Regions from separate parts of the Amycolatopsis sp. NPDC051371 genome, predicted to be linked through region 3. Evidence: riboswitches for the same ligand, from Rfam matches in the RefSeq annotation. Region 3 holds a riboswitch; each other region holds the start of a gene.
What was found. A riboswitch is a leader RNA that binds a small molecule or an ion and turns the genes downstream of it on or off. The one in region 3 is predicted to bind thiamine pyrophosphate.
Positions count from the first base shown of each region.

Region 1: linked by a shared signal. The riboswitch ahead of thiC (phosphomethylpyrimidine synthase ThiC) and the one ahead of AB0M59_RS08530 (thiamine ABC transporter substrate-binding protein) in region 3 are both predicted to bind thiamine pyrophosphate.
Region 2: linked by a shared signal. The riboswitch ahead of thiO (glycine oxidase ThiO) and the one ahead of AB0M59_RS08530 (thiamine ABC transporter substrate-binding protein) in region 3 are both predicted to bind thiamine pyrophosphate.

Region 1 covers NZ_JBFBAG010000083.1:1,455-3,619, forward strand. Annotated here, with positions in the region: gene thiC (phosphomethylpyrimidine synthase ThiC) at 1-1,062, opposite strand, end outside; TPP riboswitch at 1,056-1,180, opposite strand; gene AB0M59_RS51565 (trypsin-like peptidase domain-containing protein) at 1,229-2,140, opposite strand.
Region 2 covers NZ_JBFBAG010000079.1:4,344-6,508, forward strand. Annotated here, with positions in the region: gene thiS (sulfur carrier protein ThiS) at 1-79, opposite strand, end outside; gene thiO (glycine oxidase ThiO) at 79-1,155, opposite strand; TPP riboswitch at 1,150-1,255, opposite strand; gene thiE (thiamine phosphate synthase) at 1,287-1,952, shown strand; gene AB0M59_RS50895 (hypothetical protein) at 2,013-2,165, opposite strand, start outside.
Region 3 covers NZ_JBFBAG010000005.1:37,041-39,205, forward strand. Annotated here, with positions in the region: gene AB0M59_RS08520 (hypothetical protein) at 1-371, shown strand, start outside; gene AB0M59_RS08525 (4a-hydroxytetrahydrobiopterin dehydratase) at 814-1,098, opposite strand; TPP riboswitch at 1,131-1,239, shown strand; gene AB0M59_RS08530 (thiamine ABC transporter substrate-binding protein) at 1,261-2,165, shown strand, end outside.

The DNA of each region.
Region 1 (2,165 bases), on a different contig from region 3:
GATCTTGTGCATCGGCACGTGGCCGGGGCCTTCGATCATCACCTGGACGTCGTGCGAGCGCGCGATGTGCGTCAGCTCGCCGAGGGTTTCCAGCTCGGCGAACTGGGCGCGGTCGTTGGCGTCGGCGATCGAGCCGGGGCGCAGGCCGTCACCGAGGGAGAACGTGACGTCGTACTGCCGCAGGATCTCGCAGAGTTCCTCGAAATGCGTGTACAGGAAGGACTCCTGGTGGTGCGCGAGGCACCACGCGGCCATGATCGACCCACCGCGACTGACGATTCCCGTGACGCGTCGCGCGGTCAGCGGGATGTAGCGCAGCAGCACGCCGGCGTGCACGGTGACGTAGTCGACCCCTTGCTCGCACTGCTCGATGATCGTGTCGCGGTAGATCTCCCACGACAGCTTTTCCGGTTCCCCGTCGACCTTTTCCAATGCCTGGTAGATCGGTACGGTGCCGACCGGGACCGGCGAGTTGCGGATGATCCACTCGCGCGTCTCGTGGATCCGCTTGCCGGTGGAGAGGTCCATGATCGTGTCGGCGCCCCAGCGGGTCGCCCACACCATCTTGTCGACCTCTTCCTCGACCGATGACCAGACGGCCGAGTTGCCCATGTTGGCGTTGATCTTCACCAGGAAGTTCTTGCCGATGATCATCGGCTCGGACTCGGGGTGGCGGCGGTTGGCCGGGATCACCGCGCGGCCACTGGCGACCTCCGCGCGCACGAACTCCGGCGAAACCCGTTCGCGGGCGGCGATGTACTCCATTTCCCGCGTGATGACGCCCTGCTTGGCCCACCCGAGCTGGGTGTTGTGCTCACGCCCGTCGGCCCAACCCGTGCGCAGCCGATGCAGTCCACTGTGGACGTCGATCTCGGCTTCCGGGTCGGTGTACGGGCCCGAAGTGTCGTAGACGTCGAAGTGTTCGCCGTTGGAAAGGTCGATCCGGCGCGCGGGAACACGCAATCCGGATTCGGTCCGGTGGTAGACCTTGTGCGAGCCGGTGATCGGCCCGGTCGTTACGGAGACGTCCTTCTTTTGGACAGCAGAGTCGAGCGTCGTCAACGACTTTCACTCCCTACGCCGGCATTACCCGGTCAGGTTCATGCGGTCGGTGACACCTGGGAAAGATCCCGAGTCGCCCTCTCAGCCCGCCATGGCGCGAGCTCCCGCGTTGGTGTTGTGCCACCGACCATGCCACGCCGGCGCGCGATACTCAAGTCAGGTCACCTCACCCGACGAGTTCGGCCGGTGTCGCGTAGACGTCGACCATGGCTCCGTTGCGCAGCACGGTGATCGGCAGTGCGGTGCCGATCACTTCCGCGAACAGCTGGCGCTGGATGCCTTGGGCGTCGGAGACGCGGGTGCGCCCGACGGTCAGCACGAGGTCGCCGGCGCGCAGCCCGGCGCGGTCGGCGGGCCCGCCCGCGACCACCTCGCGCACCCGCAGGCCGGCGCTCTGCCCGGTGCGCTCGGCGACGTCGTCCGGCAGCGGTGCGGGCACGCCGACGACGCCGAGGTACGCGCGCCGCACCCGGCCCTCGACGACGAGCGTGTCGATGATCCGCCGCGTCGTCGCGTTGATCGGCACCGCGAGCCCGAGCCCGACGCCGGCGACCGCGGTGTTGATGCCGACCACCCGGCCGGCGGAGTCGGCGAGCGCGCCGCCCGAGTTGCCCGGGTTGAGCGCCGCGTCGGTCTGGATGACGTCCTCGATCACCCGGGCGGTGCGCCCCTGCCGCACCGGGAGCGCCCGGCCGAGCGCGCTGACGACGCCCGCGGTGACGGTGCCGGAGAAGCCGAGCGGGCTCCCGATGGCCACGACGAGCTGCCCGACGACGAGCTCGTCGGCGTCGCCCAGCCGAGCGGCCGACGGCGTCTCGCCGCGCGCCCGCAGCACGGCGAGATCGGACAGCGGATCGGCGCCGACGACGTCGAAGGGCACCTCGCTGCCGTCCGCGAAGGTCGCGACGCCGCGCCGGTGGTCGGTGACGACGTGGGCGTTGGTGAGCAGGTGGCCGTCGTCGGCGAAGACGACCGCCGAGCCGCTGCCGCGCGCGAGCTGAACCCCGGCGACGTGCGGGGTGACGGTCTTCGCGACCGTGCTGACGGCGCGCGAGTAGGCGTCCATCGCCTCGTCCATGGGAGCACCTCGATTACACCGTTGC
Region 2 (2,165 bases), on a different contig from region 3:
AGCCGGATGCGTCGAGGACGTCGGCGACGGTCGCGCCGTCCGGGAACTCCGTCCACGTTCCGTTGAGCTTGATCTCCATCACACGTGCTCCTTCTGGTGCAGGCGGGCGGGCGAAGCCGCTTCGACGCCTTCGGGCGGCTTCTCGCTCTCGAGCCAGGCGACCACGGCGTCCGCGGTCACGGGGGCCATCAACAGGCCGTTGCGGTGGTGCCCGGTGGCGGCGAAGACGCCGTCGTCCAGTACGCCGATGTAGGGCAGCACGTCCCGGCTGCCGGCCCGCAGGCCCGCGGCGGTCTCGACGAGCTCGTACTCGGTGATCGCGGGGAAGACGCGCTCGGCGCCCTCGATCAGCTCGCGGACGCCGCGCGCGGTGACGGCCCGGTCGAAGCCCGCTTCGTACTGCGTCGCGCCGAGAACGAGCTCCTGGTCGCCGCGCGGGACGAGGTAGATCGGCCGGCCCTCGACGACGGCGCGCACGGTGCGTGTCGGCGGTGGCAGGCAGCCGCGGCGGGGCTTGAGCCGGAGGATCTCGCCCTTGAGCGGGCGGACGGCGTCGGCGAGCTGCGGGTGCAGCCGGCCGGTCCAGGCGCCGGCGGCGAGCACGACGGCGTCGGCGTCCGGGATGCGTTCGACGCGCTCGCGGACGAACCGGACGTCTCGTTTCTGGCAGGCCGAGTAGAGGGCGTGGAGCAGTTTCCGGTTGTCCACAGCGAGGTCGCCGGGCACGTGGAGTCCACTTCGGACGGACCCGACACCGGGTTCGAGCCGCTTGGTCTCCCGGCCGGTGAGGCGTTCGGCCGCGCGGCCGATCGAGTGCAGGTGACCGGCGAGGATGTCGAGGTGACTGGCGTCGGCGCGGTCGAAGGCGACGACGAGCGTCCCGTGCCCGGCCAGGCCGGGGTCGACGCCCTCTTGGGTGAGGTCGCTGGCGAAGCCGGGCCAGCGTCTTAAAGAAGCTTCGCCGAGGGTGAGGACGTCCTCCTCGCCCGGCCACGCCTCGGTGACCGGGGCGAGCATGCCGCCGGCCAGCCAGGACGCGCCGCCGCGGGCGGGTTCGGGGTCGTAGAGGGTGACGGCGTGGCCGGCTTGGGCGGCACGCCAGGCCACGGACAGGCCGATCACGCCGCCGCCGACGACGGCCAGGGTGTTCGTCATGGGAATCACGCTCCCTGCGCCGGCATGACCCGGATCAGGTTCCACGGTCGGAGCGGCAGCTCCCTCTCAGCCCGTGCTTCGGGCTCCCGTGCGGACTCGTCCACCCTAGCTCGCGGGGTACGGTCGCCGCTATGCCCGCCCTCTCCGGTGACAAGATCCGCGCCCGCCTCGACGCCGCGCGCCTGTACCTGTGCACGGACGCCCGCACGGCCCGCGGCGACCTGGCCGCGTTCGCCGACGCGGCCTTGGCCGGCGGCGTCGACATCATCCAGCTGCGCGACAAGACGGGTGGCTCTTCGCTGGAGGCCGGCGCCGAGATCGCGGCGCTGGAGGTGCTGGCCGAGGCGTGCGAGCGGCACGGGGCGCTGCTGTCGGTGAACGACCGCGCGGACGTGGCGCTGGCGGTCGGCGCGGACGTGCTCCACCTGGGCCAGGACGACATCCCGGTCCCGCTGGCCCGCCGCATCCTGGGCGACGAGGTGGTCATCGGACGCTCGACGCACTCCGTTTCGCAGGCTTCGGCCGCCGCTTCGGAGCCGGGCGTGGACTACTTCTGCACAGGCCCGTGCTGGCCGACGCCGACGAAGCCGGGCCGGACGGCGCCCGGGCTGGACCTGGTGCGTTCCGTCTCCGCCTCGGCCGTCTCGCGGCCTTGGTTCGCGATCGGCGGGATCGACGGTTCGCGGCTCCCGGAGGTGCTTTCGGCGGGCGCGTCCCGGATCGTGGTGGTCCGGGCGATCACCGAGGCCGAGGACCCCGAGGCCGCGGCGCGGGAGCTGCGGGCCCGCCTCCCCTGACCGAAGTTCGTGAAGGCCACCTTGAGGAACTTCAAGTTCCTCAAGGTGGCCTTCACGGCTTTACGGGGTCGGGGTGGTGGCCGCGCCCTGGCTGGTTGCCGGGGCCGAGGTCGTCGGCTGCTGGGCCGTCGTGCTCGGCGTCGGGGTCGTCGTCGGCGCCTCGCTCGATGTCGTCGGCGGGGTGGTCGTCTCCGTGGTCGTCGACGGGGTGTT
Region 3 (2,165 bases):
AGCTGGTCAGGGCCCGTACCCACCTCGCTTCGGCGCGGCAGCTGCAGGACACGGACCCGGAAGGCGCCTACACGCTGGCCTACGACAGCGCACGCCGGGCGTTGGCGGCCGTCTTGCAGAACCAGGGCCTGCGGGTGACGAGCCGAGGTGGCCACGTGACCGTCTACGAGGCGGTCCTCGCTCAGCTGGATCCGCCGCTGGGGCCGATTTTGCGGCCCTTCAACCGGATGCGGGCCCGTCGCAACGAAGTCGCCTACCGATCCACGGAGGCTCCTCCGGTGACTGCCGAGGACGTGGCGGCCGATGTGCCGAAGGTGCTGGCGCTCATCGAAGTGGCCGAAAAGGCCATTCCGAACATGCCGCGCTACTGATCGCCGGGGAAGTCCGGCCGGCTTGACCCGAAAGCCAGGCAGCCGGCGGCCTCCCGCGGATCAGCCGAGCAGGCCCATGAGGGCGATCGTGATCAGCACCACGGCGGTGGCGAGGGCGTTGATCCAGGCGCGCTGGGCGGGGGTGAGGGCGGCGGTGCTGTTCATGGCGTGTCCTAGGGCCGAAAACCGATGCTTCCGCCCTGCTCAGCGCGCTGATCATGCCCTTTGTTAGCTGCTGTGATCGAACTCACCACCGGCGCTCAGCCGTCCGAGTGACGACGGCCCCGGATCGTGAACCAGAGCACACCGCCGGCCGCTGCCACCATCGTCGCGAATGCCGCTGTGCCGACCACGATCGCCTGCGTCATAACCGTCTCTCCCAGCAAAGTCGTTTACCGAGAGACGTCGGAACCAGGAAAAAGTGCACTCAGCGTAACCGGGATCACAGAGCGCTGATCACCGAGTCGATCTGCGAAGCCAGTGAAAAGTCCTTCGCCGTCAACCCGCCCGCCGAGTGCGTGCTGAGGCGGAACGTCAGCGTGCGCCAGCGGATGTCGATGTCCGGGTGGTGGTCGGCGGCTTCGGCCAGTACCGCGACGCGGTCCACCACCTCGATCGCCTGCGGGAAGCTCGCCAGCTCCACCTCGCGGGAGATCACCGTCCCGGACCGGGTCCAGCCCGGCGTGAGCCTTTCGTCCGCCGCGGAGTCGCTCAAGATTTCCGTCATGTCTCCATCGTCCTGCGTCCTGGACTACGCTGCACGGTTGCCACGGGAGTCCGGTCGAGCCGGGCTGAGAGGCGGGGTCACCCGCGACCGTTCGCACCTGACCGGATCATGCCGGCGAAGGGAGGGCTTTCCCTCCTCGTCCGGTGAAGTGCAGGAGGGTAGATGAAAAGCAGGGCTGTGCGCGCCGCGACGGCCATCGCCGCCGTCAGCGTCGTCGCCGCTGGGTGCTCGCTGTCGGACGGTGACGGTGGCACGCAGCAGACGCCCACCGTCACCCTCGTGACGCACGACTCCTTCCTCGCGCCGCAGGAGGTGCTCGACGCGTTCCAGAAGCAGTCGGGCATCAAGGTTTCCGTGCTCAAGCAGGGCGACGCCGGTTCGCTGACCAACAAGCTCGTGCTGACGAAGGCGAACCCGATCGGCGACGTCGCGTACGGCGTCGACTCGACCTTCGCTTCGCGCGCGCTCAAAGAAGGCGTCTTCGAGCCCTACACCAGCCCGGAGGCGGATCGCGGGCCGCAGCGTTACGCCGTCGACCCCGAGCACCGGCTGTCCGCGGTCGACGTCGGCGACGTCTGCGTGAACGTCGACACGAACTACTTCACGTCGAAGGGCATCCCCGCGCCGGCTTCGTACGACGACCTCGCCGACCCCAAGTACAAGGACCTGCTGGTCGCCGAGGACCCGGCGACCGCGTCGCCCGGACTCGCGTTCCTCCTCGGCACCATCGCGAAGTACGGCGAGGCCGGCTGGAAGGACTACTGGACGAAGCTGAAGGCCAACGGGCTCAAGGTGGTCAGCGGCTGGGAAGAGGCCTACACCAAGGACTTCTCCGGCTCGTCCGGCAAGGGGCCGCGGCCGATCGTCGTCTCGTACGCCTCGTCGCCGGCCGCCGAGGTCGGCGACGACGGCAAGCCGCGCACCAAGGCGCTGCTCGACACCTGCTACCGGCAGGTCGAGTACGCGGGCGTGCTGGCCGGCGGCAAGCAGACCGAGAGCGCGCGCAAGGTCGTCGACTTCCTGCTCTCCCAGCAGTTCCAGGCGACCGTCGCGGCGAACATGTACGT